3 regions of the Streptomyces chromofuscus genome follow, and region 1 is predicted to be linked to each of the others. Evidence: riboswitches for the same ligand, from Rfam matches in the RefSeq annotation. Region 1 holds a riboswitch; each other region holds the start of a gene.
What was found. A riboswitch is a leader RNA that binds a small molecule or an ion and turns the genes downstream of it on or off. The one in region 1 is predicted to bind cyclic di-AMP.

Region 1 (4,525 bases):
CCGAGACGTACCCCTCGCGCAGGAGGGCCGCCAGTTCCTCGTTGCGCAGGGTCTCCGTCCACACCTGGATCACGAGCCGCGGAAAGGCGGGCCGGCCGTCGACGGTCAGGTTCTCCCGGGCGGCGAGCGTCCGGCCGAGGACCGCGGCGACGAGTTCGTCCGGCGGCGGGGGCGGGCTCTGCCGTGCCGCCTCCTCGAAGGCCCCGCGGACCGAGTTGAGCACCTCGCCGACGATCGCGGCGATCAGTTCCTCCTTGCCGCTGAAGTAGCGGTAGACGGCCCCGGCGGAGAGATCCACCTCCTTGAGCACGTCCTGCATGGACGTGGCGTGGAACCCGTTGCGGGCGAAGCAGACGGCGGCGCCGTCGAGGATCTGCCGACGACGGGCGTCGAGGTGTTCCTGGGATACGCGGGCCATGCCCCCAAGCTAAAACGAACATTCATTCTTGACAAGTCGCCACCGCGGGCGCACGGTGGTGCGGAAGCAAAAACGAACGATCCTTCTTTTTGGATCCCACTCGAGGGGCACACCCATGTCCACGCCATCCGGCACGCACCCCACCCGCCCGGACCCCCGTCGCCTGATCGCGGTCGTCGTCCTCGCTCCGCTGCTCGTGGCCCTGGCGCTGTGGGCCTTCGCCTGGCCCGCCGCCCGCACCGCGCCCCGCGACCTCCCACTGGGTGTCGCGGGCCCGGCCGCCGCCACGGCGCAGGTCGAGCGGGGGCTGGCCCAGCATCAGGGCGCCTTCGAGATCCACCGCTACCCGGACGAGGCCGCCGCCCGGGAGGCCGTCGAGGACCGGTCGGTGTACGGCGCGATCGTCGTCACCGAGCGGGGACCCGAGCTGCTGACCGCGTCGGCCGGGAGCCCGCTGGTCGCACAGCTGCTGCGACAGGCCGCGTCCGCCGGGGGCGCCGAGCCCCGCGCGGAGGACGTCGTGGCGGCCCCCGAGAGCGACCCGCGGGGCGCGGCCCTCGGCGCGAGTGTGCTGCCGCTGGCGCTGGCCGGGATAGCGGCCGGCTCGGCCGTCTTCACCATCGGGCTGAGCGGCGTCCGCGCGGTGATCGCGCTGGTGGTCACCTCGGGTCTGGTCGGCGTCACCGTGGCCGCGATCGCGCACAGCTGGCTGGAGGTGCTCACCGGCGACTGGTGGGCGGAGGCGGCGGCCCTCGGGCTGTCCACGCTGGCGGTGAGCGCCGCGGTCGCGGGCCTGGCCGCGCTCATGGGCAAGGCCGGCGTCGGCATCGTCGCGGGTGTGCTGATGCTGCTCGGCAACCCGTTCTCGGGGGCGGGTTCGGCACCGCAGATGCTGCCCGAGCCGGCCGGGGCGATCGGCCAGTGGCTGCCGCCCGGCGCCGGGACGACGCTGCTGCGCTCGGTGTCGTACTTCGACGGAGCGGCGGCACTGGGCCCGGCGCTGACCCTCACCTGGTGGGCCGCGCTGGGGCTCGGGGCAGTGCTGCTGGGCAGCACGCTGAGGCCGCGTACGACCCACGCCGACGACACCGCGGCCGCCCCGAGGCCGGTGCCGGCCGGCTGACCCCGAACGCCGTGCGCCCCGCCGTAGCGGACGGGGCGCACGGCCTTTTGCCGCGCTGGGCTTGCCGCCCGGCGACTTGTTGCGGCTGCTTGCCGCCCGGCGGTTGCTCGCCGACTTCCTGTCTGCCTGCGACGTGGAGACGATCTGCCTCGGGCAGGCCGGATCGACCGCCGCCGTCCTGCTCGCCGCCGGCACCCCGGGCAAGCGATGCGCCCTCCCCGGCGCCCGGATGGCGCTCAGTCAGCCGGCGCTGCACGAGCCCGTCGAGGGACGGGCGAGTGATCTCGCGGTCCCGGCGGAGGAGCTGGCGTGGGTGCGCACCCGCCTGGAGGAGCTGCTCGTACGGCACACCGGGCGCACCCGTGCACAGGTCGGCGCGGACATCGAGCGGGACAGGATCCTCACGTCGCAGGAGGCCCTGGAGTACGGCCTGATCGACCGGATCGTCCCCGACCGCAAGGCCACCCGCCCGGCACCCGGCGAGCGGTGAGCCGCGGATGCTGCCGCCCGAGCTGCCGCCGCTGCCTGCCCTCACCCGCGCCGAGGGCGAGCTGATCGACCGTTACCTGGACGTCGTCGACCTGCTCAGCCGGATCAACCCGGCGCACGACGGCGACACGTACCGTGGACTGCGCGCCGCACAGGCGCTGGTGCGCAGGGCCGCCGAACTGCGCGACGCGCTCGCGCTGATGCACCAGCGGGGCGAGACCGAACTCCACGCCCGAACCCTTGCGCGGGCGCTGCGCGTGCTGGACGGCGAACGCCGCACGGCGCGGATCACCGTCCCACCGCGCTCGGACAGTTGAGGCACGGCCGGCACAGCCGCCGTCGCCGCGGACCGCAAGGCGACACGGCGGGACGTCCGGACAGCCGTCGACAGGGACCAAAAGGGCTACCGCCGTCCGATGGATCCTGACGTGCTGTTCCGGGGCCCTTGCGGTTGCGCGGCGAGACCTGCTTGCGGGCGGAACGCGACCTTCCGCCCCTGGTCCGGGGTGGCGCGGCGCCCTTGACACCTGTTCGCACACCAGACTGTCCACCCGAACGGGTGAGTGGTGAGTAACGCCACAAATCCCCGGTTGCGTTGGGATTTTCGGACTTGTGTAAGCCAAGATCCCTGACTGACGACAAGCCCCCGCCACCGCGGCGGGGCGGTCCGGGCGGACGCCGAATCCTGCCGCCGCCCGGATGACCGGTCGACAGGAGTGGATCGGCAGGAGTGGAGGACCCGAGCACGACGGGTCGCCGGAGCACACGTTCCGAGCGGCCCTTGGGGTGAAGCCGCGACACCGCGGCCGGGCAACTTCGCCAGCCCGAATCCGACAGGTCATCCTTCACAGGCGGCTGACGAAGGGTTGCGCATGACCGCGCTCAATCGTGTCCCGTCGCTCATGGCCCGCGCCGGTACGGCCTCGGCCCTCACCCTCGCCGCGGTGGGCGGCTCCGTCGTGGCTCCGGGCTTCGCCCCGGAGGCCGCGGCCGCCACGCCGGCGACGAAGGCCCTCCAGGTCGCGGCCTCGAAGAAGGGCTCCCCGTACAGGTGGGGCGCCACCGGTCCGCGCCGGTTCGACTGCTCCGGCCTGACGCTGTACTCGTACAAGAAGGCGGGCAAGAAGCTGCCCCGCACGGCCGCTCAGCAGTACAACAAGACCCGTCACATCTCGGCGAGGAGCCGCAAGGCCGGCGACCTCGTGTTTTTCCACTCGGGGTCGAACGTGTACCACGTCGGGATCTACGCCGGTAAGGGGAAGATCTGGCACGCCCCGAAGACCGGGGACGTGGTGAGGCTGCAGAAGATCTGGACGAAGAGCGTGTGGTACGGCCGCGTCAAGTAACCCTTGGGGGCGGTGGTGGCGCCCCTGACGCGCCGCCGCCGTCCCGGCCCCTGACGCGGGCTCAGGCCGCGTCCCGCCTCCCGTGGCGGGGCGGCGGCACCCAGCACCGTCAGCGCGGCGCCCGTGCCGCCCTCCAGGGCGCGAGCGGCCTGCGGCCTGCCCAGCAGCAGCCGTCATGCCCTCGGCGGCGCCGGCTCCCGGCCGGGCAGCCACCGCTCAGCAGGGCGCCGGACCATCCGACCCGGCAGGGCGTCGGTCCGACACCGCCCCACGCGGGTGCGTCGCCGGCCCGCGGCCAACGAGAACGCGCAGACCCTCCAGCGGCAGAGGCTGCGCTCAGCAGGGCGCCGGACCATCCGACCCGGCAGGGCGTCGGTCCGACACCGCCCCACGCGGGTGCGTCGCCGGCCCGCGGCCAACGAGAACGCGCAGACCCTCCAGCGGCAGAAGCTGGGCCCGCTGGCGCAGGGGCTGGGCGGCGGTGGGATCCCCGGTCTGCGGCGCCGACCGCGACACCGGGGACGCCGTGGTGTGCGCGCCGGTCGGTGCGGGCTCGGGATGAGGGTCGTACCGGAGCTGGTGGCGCGTACGGCGGCCACGCCGGTCTGGGTGCCCCCGCTGTCGGCGGCTCGGTGCGCCGGACGATCTCGATCCCGCACCACTCCGGCGAGACGGCCCCCACGCCCTGCTCCACAACGCCTCCGCCGCGCCCAGCGGCCCGCACCCGGCCGGAGAACGGCCGACGCCCGGCCCGGAAGCGGACGATGCCCACTCCGAGGCCGACGACGCTCGGCCGTGGACGACGACGCCCGGCCCGGAAGCGGCCGGCGCCCGGGCCGGGAGCCGACGACGTCTGACGCGGTGGCCTCCGAGGATTGGCCCGAGGGCGACAATGCCCCCCTGGCCCGGAAGACGACGACTCCTGACCCGACACCGGCGACGCCCACCCCGGCACACTGACCCCGCTCGCCGGCGGCCTAAGTCTCCTGCTGGCCCGCCAGCGGGATCGGTCGTGCCGGTACCGTCCACGGCAGCTCGATGGAGACCGTCTTGCCCCCCTCACGGGTCGGGCGGACTCTCAGACGGCCGCCGCACTCGGCGGTCAGCCAGCGGATGATGACCAGACCGCGGCCGTTGTCCTGCTGGACG
Region 2 (4,525 bases), 2.2 Mb from region 1:
CAAGGGCAAGACGGGCATCCCGGGTGAGCGCAAGGCCGAGTTGATGACGCATCTGCTCAACATCGACCCGCCGGACCACACTCGGCTGCGCAGGCTCGTCTCGAAGGCGTTCACCCCGCGCCGCGTCGCCGAGTTCGCGCCGCGCGTGCAGGAGCTCACCGACGACCTCATCGACCGGTTCGCCCGCACCGGCTCCGCCGATCTCATCCACGAGTTCGCCTTCCCGCTGCCCATCTACGCCATCTGCGACATGCTCGGCGTCCCGCGCGAGGACCAGGACGACTTCAGGGACTGGGCCGGCATGATGATCCGGCACGGAAGCCAGGCAGCCGGCGGCCGAAGCACGTCGTCCGCCGAGGGCGGCGGGAAGCGGACGGGCAGCCCTCGGGGCGGCGTCGCGCGGTCGGTGAAAATGATGCGCGGTTACCTCTCCGAGCTGATCCACCGCAAGCGCGAGTCCCTCCCCGCCGAACCCGGCCCCGGCGAGGACCTCATCTCCGGCCTGATCCGCGCCTCCGACCACGGGGAGCACCTCACCGAGAAAGAGGCCGCGGCCATGGCCTTCATCCTGCTGTTCGCCGGGTTCGAGACCACCGTCAACCTCATCGGCAACGGCACTTACGCGCTGCTCACCCACCCCGGCCAGCGCAGCCGCCTCCAGCAGTCCCTCGCCCGCGGCGAACGCGCCCTGCTGGAGACCGGCGTCGAGGAACTCCTGCGCTACGACGGCCCCGTGGAACTCGCCACCTGGCGGTTCGCCACGCAGCCGCTCACCATCGGCGGACAGGACATCGCACCCGGCGACCCCGTCCTCGTCGTGCTCGCCGCCGCCGACCGGGACCCGGAGCGGTTCGCGGACCCGGACACCCTCGACCTCGCCCGCCGCGACAACCAGCACCTGGGCTACGGCCACGGCATCCACTACTGCCTCGGCGCGCCCCTCGCCCGGCTGGAGGGCCAGACCGCGCTGGCCACCCTTCTCACCCGCCTCCCGGACCTGAGACTCGCGGTGGATCCGGCGGAACTGCGCTGGCGTGGCGGGCTCATCATGCGGGGTCTGCGAACACTGCCGGTGGAGTTCACGCCCGTTCCGTAGCCGGGCGGTACAAGCGGGCGGTACAGGCCGGAGGTACCATCCGACGGTCAAGAGGGCGGCACCAGCGCGAACGTGACACGCGTTCAACTCTGTGATGTTCACGTGATCTGTGCGGCATTAACTTGTGACAAGTGATCGACTGCCGATACGTTCACGCCATCAGCGTGACGGCTGTCATCGGCCGCCGCGCTGGTCCCTGTTGTCTTGCGAAAGGTCCCCGCATGCTTTCCGGGAACGGTCGTCACCGTCGCCCCCGCCAGGCGCCCGCCCTTGTCGTCGCGGCCGGGGTGACCGGCTCCGCCATCGCCATCCCCCTTCTCGGCGCCACCGGCGCGAGCGCGGCCAGCGGGACGACCTGGGACCGGGTCGCCGAGTGCGAGACCGGCGGCTCCTGGAGCGCCGACACGGGCAACGGGTACTACGGCGGGCTGCAACTCTCCCAGGACGACTGGGAGAAGTACGGCGGCCTCACCTACGCGGCGAGAGCGGACCAGGCCAGCCGTTCGCAGCAGATCGCCGTGGCCGAGAAGGTCCTCGCGGACCAGGGTGTCGGCGCGTGGGCGACCTGCGGTCCGCTCGTGGGGCTCGACACCGACTCCGAGGCGGCTGTGGTCGACACGGGCGTGGCCGGTGACGCGTCGAGTACGCCGGTGGGTACGATATCGGGCGGTTCGGGAAGTCTGTCCAACTCGCTTGGCTTGTCCCATTCATCCGGTGGCGCCCGCTCCGGCGACATCGACGGCGCGTCGGGCCGCTCCAGCGGTTCGAACGGCTCGAATGGATCCAACAAGTCCAATAGGCCCACGGATTCCGCCACATCCACTGATTCCGGCGAATCCGCCAAATCCACCCCTTCCGCCGGCTCCATCACCTCCAGGCCTTCCCACTCCATCCCCTCCTCCGGTTCCGCCGAATCGCCCGGGGCGGGTCAATCGCCGACGGAATCGGGCAAATCCCCGAAAAGCTCGCCGTCTTCAGGGCTGTCGTGGAGCACGCCGAACAGGTCCAGCCTCACCGACACGGGCTCCCTCGGCACCGGCAAGCACCGCGGGAGCAGTGCGAACGAGGAGCCGGCCGGCGGCCGGGGCGCCGAATCGACCGGGCGGCACGCCTCGCGTGACGGTGCCACCCCCCGTGCGGCCGCCGGCGGTTCGTACACGGTCCAGGAGGGCGACAGTCTCTCGGGGATCGCCGACTCCCTTGGCGTGCACGGCGGATGGTCCGCGCTCTACGCCGGGAACAAGGACTCCCTCGGCACCGACCCCGACCTCATCCGGCCCGGTCAGACGCTGGAGGTAAGGGGCGAAACGGGCGGAAAGTAGACCAGAGGGCGAGCCGGAGGGCGGCTCGGAAACGGCCCGGGAGCAGCGGGAGTTCACGTCACACTTCGAGCCGAATGTCCGGTTTGGCGAAAGTGTGGGATGAGTCTCAGAAGCCCTGATCGTCTTTGAAATTCCGCCGATCGCCTGTCTACGGTCATGACCGCTCGCCAATGCGAGCCCCGGCAGCCGTAACGCCGAATCCTGCCAGCGGCCGCCCGGGAACAGTCGTCGCGTCAAGCGCCGTAGGCAGGAGCGGGGGACCCAAGGTAAGTGCCGGGTCCGGCAGTTGAGGAGACTCAGCGCCGGAACCGGCTCGGGGTGAAGCCGCGCCTCCCACGGAGGTGTGGCCGGGCAACTCAACCGGCCCGAACCCGACAGCTCACCTCGCAGGCGTCGGTGAGGGGACCCAACCATGCTGTTTTCCGGCAAGGGCAAGCACCGTCGTCCGTCCAAGACCGTTCGCGCCATCGCCGCCGTCGGCGTCACCGGCGCCGCCGCCGTCGCCGCGCCGCTGATGGCGGCCGGCAGCGCCTCCGCCGCGACCGCCGCCGAGTGGGACGCCGTCGCCCAGTGCGAGTCCGGCGGCAACTGGTCCATCAACACCGGTAACGGCTACTACGGCGGTCTGCAGTTCTCCGCCTCGACGTGGGCCGCGTACGGCGGTACCCAGTACGCCGCCACGGCCGACCAGGCCTCCAAGGAGCAGCAGATCCAGATCGCCGAGAAGGTGCTCGCGGGTCAGGGCAAGGGCGCCTGGCCGGTCTGCGGCACGGGCCTGTCGAACGCCACCTACACCGGCGGCGGCTCCACCGACAGCGGCTCCTCGCAGAGCACCGAGCAGAGCGCCGAGACCAGCACGCGTGCGACCGAGCAGCAGTCGGCCTCCCGTTCGCAGGAGCGCCCGGCCGCCAAGGAGACGGTCACCACGCCGACCGGTCAGAAGGTCGAGAAGGGCGACGGCGAGTACAAGGTCGTCGAGGGCGACACCCTCAGCACCATCGCCGCCGAGCACGACGTCGAGGGCGGCTGGGAGAAGCTGTTCCAGCTGAACAAGGACATCGTCGACGACGCCGACCTCATCTTCCCGGGTCAGCAGCTGCACCTGAAGTAAGAGGGGTTTCGCAGCAGACCCACAGCGCCCTCACATGAGGGGCCGCCATGCTGGAGGCCCCGAGAGGCTCCCGTGAGGGCTACCCCCCGTCCCCACGGGTCCCCCGCCCCGGTGCGTGTTCCCCCGCACGCGCCGGGGCGGGGCTTTTCGCGTCACCGGCTCACTCGTCCGCTACGCGCCCGCTCAGGTCTCCGTCGAAGCCTGCTGTCGTCGCCGAGGCCCTTCGCCGCCACCTGACGTCTCCCGTCGAAGCCTCTGCCGTCACCGATGCCTCTGCGCCCGTTGGCGGCCTCTGTCGCCACCGGCGCGTCTTGCGCCCGTCGGCGTCCTCTGCCGTCAATCGGCGCCTCTTGCGCCCACCGGCGTCATCCGCCGGAGCCCGCTGCCCCCGCCCGACGCCCTCCGCGCCCCCACCGGCGTCTCCTGCCGACGCCTCCTCCTCCACCGACGCCCTCCGCCGCCACCGGCATCTCCCGCCGCCACATGCGCCTCCCGCCGACGCCCCACCCCGTCGCCGCCGCGGTCGACGCCCCCACCGTCGGCGCCCCTCACCACCGACGCCCGCCCTCCCCATCACCTCTTCGTGCCGCCCACTTGTGACCCCGTCTTTGTTCCGTTCGGAAACAATTTACTCTCGGTTCCGTCCATGAGGTGGGCGACCGGCTGGCCGATCGCACGGAGCCGGTTAGGCTCGTCTCGCAGAGCCGCTGCGGTCCTGCTAAACCGCGTCACATCCACGAAGGAGATGCTCGTGCCGTCCATCGACGTCGTCGTAGCCCGGGAAATCCTGGACTCCCGAGGCAACCCCACGGTCGAGGTCGAGGTCGGCCTCGACGACGGCAGCACGGGTCGTGCCGCCGTTCCGTCCGGCGCTTCCACCGGCGCCTTCGAGGCCATCGAGCTCCGCGACGGCGACCCCAACCGCTACCTCGGCAAGGGCGTCGAGAAGGCCGTCCTCGCCGTCATCGAGCAGATCGGCCCTGAGCTGGTCGGCTA
Region 3 (4,525 bases), 3.6 Mb from region 1:
GGCACGTTGAGGATGCGGCGCAGCGGCACCGAGTCCTCCGGGTTGGCCAGCACCCGCAGGTAGGCCAGGACGTCCCGGACCTCCTTGCGCTCGTAGAAGCGGACGCCGCCGACGACCTTGTAGGGCAGGCCGACGCGGATGAAGATCTCCTCGAAGACACGGGACTGGGCGTTGGTGCGGTAGAACACGGCGACGTCGCCGGCCTTCGCCTCGCCGGCGTCCGTGAGGCGGTCTATCTCGTCGGCGACGAACTGCGCCTCGTCGTGCTCGGTGTCGGCGGCATAGCCGGTGATGCGCGCGCCCGCGCCCGCGTTCGTCCACAGGTTCTTGGGGCGACGGGACTCGTTGCGCTCGATGACGGCGTTGGCCGCGGAGAGGATCGTCTGGGTGGAGCGGTAGTTCTGCTCCAGCAGGATCGTCGTCGCGTCCGGGTAGTCCTCCTCGAACTGGAGGATGTTGCGGATCGTCGCGCCGCGGAAGGCGTAGATGGACTGGTCGGCGTCACCCACCACGCACAGCTCGGCGGGCGGCAGGTCGTCCTCGCCGGGCGGTACGTCCTCGTCGTGCGCGCCGGTGCCGACGAGCTCGCGGACGAGGGCGTACTGGGCGTGGTTGGTGTCCTGGTACTCGTCGACGAGGACGTGCCGGAAGCGGCGGCGGTAGTGCTCGGCGACGTCCGGGAACGCGCGGAGCAGGTTGACCGTCGTCATGATCAGGTCGTCGAAGTCGAGGGCGTTCGCCTCGCGCAGGCGTGACTGGTACAGCGCGTACGCCTGGGCGAGGGTCTTCTCGAAGCCGTCGGCGGCCTGGGCGGCGAAGTCCTCCTCGTCGATCAGCTCGTTCTTCAGGTTGCTGATCTTGGCGCTGAAGGACTTGGGCGGGAAGCGCTTGGGGTCGAGGTCCAGGTCGCGGCAGACCAGGGACATCAGGCGCTTGCTGTCGGCTGCGTCGTAGATCGAGAAGGACGAGGTGAAGCCGAGCCTCTTGGACTCGCGGCGCAGGATGCGCACGCACGCGCTGTGGAAGGTCATCACCCACATGGCGTTCGCGCGCGGGCCGACGAGCTGCTCGACGCGCTCCTTCATCTCGCCCGCGGCTTTGTTGGTGAAGGTGATCGCGAGGATCTGGCCCGGGTGCACCCCCCGCTCGGCGAGGAGGTGGGCGATGCGGTGGGTGAGGACCCGCGTCTTGCCGGAGCCGGCGCCGGCCACGATGAGCAGGGGGGAGCCGGAGTGGACGACAGCGGCGCGCTGGTTGTCGTTCAGCCCTTCCAGGAGCGCGGCGGCGTCCACGGCGGGGCGATGGGCGCCGTCTCGGTAGTAGGCGTCCCGGTCCCGGGGCACGTCGAACTTCCCGTCGAACAGATCGTCCGGAACCGGCTCCGGAGCGTAATCGTCCTCGGGCGGCGGCGGAGGCTCCTCATGGGCCCGCGGGGCCTGGAGGTCCGCCAGGAAGCTGTCGTCAAAGAGGCTGCTCATCGCTCTCCGAGTCTAGGGTGCCCCACTGACAACCCGCGGCCTCCTCGAGAACATCCCCGGGCCGGGACGCGGAACGAGGTCCCGGAGGGAGACGGGCGTCACAGGCGGGCCACCCGCGGGACGCCCTGCCCCGCCCCCACGCCGACCGGGCACTCACCGTCCGAACACGATCTCACGCGCGCCGTGACGTCTGACCGCAGGTCACGAAAATGTATCGGGCATATCACCCACCAACCTTCACAGGGGCCACACGAGTTGGCTAGCGTGCCGGTCAGGCCGCACGACCCCCACCGGCGAACGTCGCCGGGCCGCGCGGCCTCCGCCGAGTCCGGTGCGCCCAGGCGGCCGGAGCCGGGGACCCAACCGAACCTGGGGTGAATCGGCCGGCTCCCACCCGGAGCGGACCGTAGGGCAACCCTTCCGAACCACCCGCCCGAACCCGACAGCTAACCCGGTAGGCGGCAGATGGAAGGAGTCGCCTCCTTTGGCGTCGCACCGCAAGTCGCGCCCCGCGGGCGCGCGGGTAGCAGGCATACGGACCCCCGCCCTGGCCACCGCTGCCCTGACTTCCGTGGCCCTGCTCTCCCAGACCGCCAACGCCGCACCCTCGGCCGACGACAAGCCGAGCCTGGAAGAGGTCGAGAAGAAGGTCGACGATCTCTACCGCCAGGCGGAGTCGGCGACAGAGAAGTACAACGCGGCCAAGGAGCGGACCGCGAAGCAGCGCAAGCACGTCGACACGCTCCTGGACGACGTCGCCCAGCGCACGCAGAAGCTGAACGAGGCGCGCGAGGAGCTGGGGGCGTACGCCGCCGCCCAGTACCGCACCGGCGCGTCCGTCCCCGACACCGCCACCTTCCTGCTCGCCGACTCCCCGCAGGACTACTTCGACCAGACCCAGCTGATGGGCCGGCTGACCAGCCATCAGAAGAGCGCGGTCGACGAGTACTTCACCGAGCAGTCGGCGACGATGCAGAAGCGCCAGGAGGCCACCGAGAGCCTGGCGACGCTCACCGAGTCGCAGGACGAGCTGCGGACGGCGAAGGCCACCGTCCAGAAGAAGCTCGCCGACGCGCGGGACCTGCTGTCGGAGCTGACCGCCGAGGAGAAGGCCCGCCTCGCGGCGATCGAGAAGGAGAAGCAGGAGGAGGCCGCGCGCAAGGCCGCCGAGCTCGCCCGGCAGCAGGCGGAGGCGGAGGAGCAGCGACGCCAGGAAGCGGCGCAGCAGGAGCAGGAGCTGGCCCAGGAGCAGACGCAGGAGTCGGCCGGCAGCGGTTCGTCGACCACCACCGAGTCCGGTTCCGGCACCTCCGTGTCGGACTCCTCGTACGGCACCAAGGCCGAGAAGGCGCTCGCCTTCGCCCGCGCGCAGATCGGCAAGCCGTACGTGTGGGGTGCCACCGGACCCGACTCCTACGACTGCTCTGGCCTCACGCAGGCCGCGTGGAAGGCCGCCGACGTCAGCCTGCCCCGCACCACCTACGACCAGGTCAACGCCGGCACGACGGTCTCCCTCGCCGCCGCCCAGCCGGGCGACCTGATCTTCTTCTACGACGACGTCACCCACGTCGGCATCTACATCGGCAACGGCATGATGATCCACGCTCCGAAGCCGGGCACGTACGTCCGCGAGGAGTCGGTCTACTACGACGGCGAGTCCTCCATCCACAGCGTCGTCCGCCCGGCCTGACACCGGGCGCCGGGAGGCGAACGACGGGCACGCGCGCGTGCGGCGGTGTGTGCGGCACGCGCGCGTACGGCGGGACGTCAGGTCCAGAGCACGGCGATGAAGACGTTCGCCGTGGTGAGAAGCCCCACCAGGCCGAACATGCCCTTGTCCACCTTTTCGTCGTCCCGTTTCACGTAGACGAGGCCGAGGATCACGATCAGCAGGGCCAGCTTCACACCGATCTTGATGTTGTCGACGGGCTGGTCGTCGGCCTGGTTCAGGCCGACCAGGATCACGCCGGTGACCAGCATGGTCAGCGCGCCGTGCAGCATCGCCGGGACGAATCGCGCGGTGCCGGCCCCCATCGCCTTCATCTGGGTGAGGAAACCACCGAGGAGGGAGGCGATGCCGATGATGTGCAGGCCGACGAAGAGGTGGATGAGTACGTCCATGGCCGGAGCCTAATCAGGAGGTACTGAGGCCCCAGCAGGGGGGTACGGAGACCTTCTGGGGGCGTTCCGGGCCGCCCGGCACCGGGCCGCGGCCACGGGCTGCCCGGAACCTCCCGGTCGAGCACACGGTGACTGCGTACGGGCCGCACGGTGACTGCATATATGCGCGCCATAGCAGCCTCGCGGCCACATCCGCCCAGGAAATCGCCGCATCGGTCATCGCCCTGCGTCAAGGCGACCGCCCCGGACCGGGATCACGGTCACATACGGTCACCCACCGGTCCCCTGCCGCCACTTCCGCACAAGGCGTCACCGCGCCGTCACGCCCGGGCTTAGCGTCCTCCACCAGGTGACCGGCTCCCCACCGCCGCCCTGGCCAAAGGCGGCAGCCGGGCACCACCGCCGAGAAGGTCCGGCGGCGCCCCGCTTCCCCTGCGCGGGGCGCCGCCGGACGCGTCAACCGCCCCGGGCGGTCGTACGTCCACCCGGTGGCCGTACGGACACGGCGGTCGCCCGAGTCGTACGAAAGGACGTGCAGTCCACGTGGCAGCGCACCGCAAGCCCCGACCACGCCCGGCCCACGGCACCAGGGCCCGCACGGCGGCGACGATCGCCCTCGCGGGCGCGGCGACCGCCGCGGGCCTCGACGGGACCGGCCACGCCGAGCCCCAGCTGACGCCGGGGCAGGTCAGGGCCAAGGTGGACAAGCTGTACCAGGAGGCGGAGGTCGCCACCGAGAAGTACAACGGCGCCAAGGAGGAGGCCCAGGCGGCGCAGAAACGGCTGGGGACCCTCCAGGACGAGGCGGCCCGCAAGGAGGACCGGCTCAACTCCGCCCGGCAGGCACTCGGTTCGTACGCCGCCGCCCAGTACCGGGACGGTGGCCTCGACCCCGCCCTGCGGCTCGTCCTCTCCGACGACCCCGA

Region 2: it holds a riboswitch for cyclic di-AMP, as region 1 does, so the genes downstream of both, IPT68_RS15030 (LysM peptidoglycan-binding domain-containing protein) here and IPT68_RS05360 (C40 family peptidase) in region 1, are expected to answer to the same signal.
Region 3: it holds a riboswitch for cyclic di-AMP, as region 1 does, so the genes downstream of both, IPT68_RS21975 (C40 family peptidase) here and IPT68_RS05360 (C40 family peptidase) in region 1, are expected to answer to the same signal.

The regions. Positions count from the first base shown of each region.
Region 1 is NZ_CP063374.1:1,197,292-1,201,816, forward strand. Features, by position in the region: gene IPT68_RS05340 (TetR/AcrR family transcriptional regulator) at 1-418, opposite strand, end outside; gene IPT68_RS05345 (ABC transporter permease) at 534-1,541, shown strand; partial or broken gene IPT68_RS05350 (ATP-dependent Clp protease proteolytic subunit) at 1,669-2,031, shown strand; gene IPT68_RS05355 (hypothetical protein) at 2,039-2,347, shown strand; cyclic di-AMP (ydaO/yuaA leader) riboswitch at 2,697-2,899, shown strand; gene IPT68_RS05360 (C40 family peptidase) at 2,903-3,376, shown strand; partial or broken gene IPT68_RS05365 (YbaB/EbfC family nucleoid-associated protein) at 3,788-3,874, shown strand; gene IPT68_RS05370 (ATP-binding protein) at 4,354-4,525, opposite strand, start outside.
Region 2 is NZ_CP063374.1:3,358,035-3,362,559, reverse strand. Features, by position in the region: gene IPT68_RS15040 (cytochrome P450 family protein) at 1-1,096, shown strand, start outside; gene IPT68_RS15035 (LysM peptidoglycan-binding domain-containing protein) at 1,318-2,418, shown strand; cyclic di-AMP (ydaO/yuaA leader) riboswitch at 2,647-2,826, shown strand; gene IPT68_RS15030 (LysM peptidoglycan-binding domain-containing protein) at 2,831-3,529, shown strand; gene eno (phosphopyruvate hydratase) at 4,281-4,525, shown strand, end outside.
Region 3 is NZ_CP063374.1:4,841,810-4,846,334, reverse strand. Features, by position in the region: gene pcrA (DNA helicase PcrA) at 1-1,478, opposite strand, end outside; cyclic di-AMP (ydaO/yuaA leader) riboswitch at 1,789-1,954, shown strand; gene IPT68_RS21975 (C40 family peptidase) at 1,963-3,168, shown strand; gene IPT68_RS21970 (hypothetical protein) at 3,246-3,599, opposite strand; gene IPT68_RS21965 (C40 family peptidase) at 4,143-4,525, shown strand, end outside.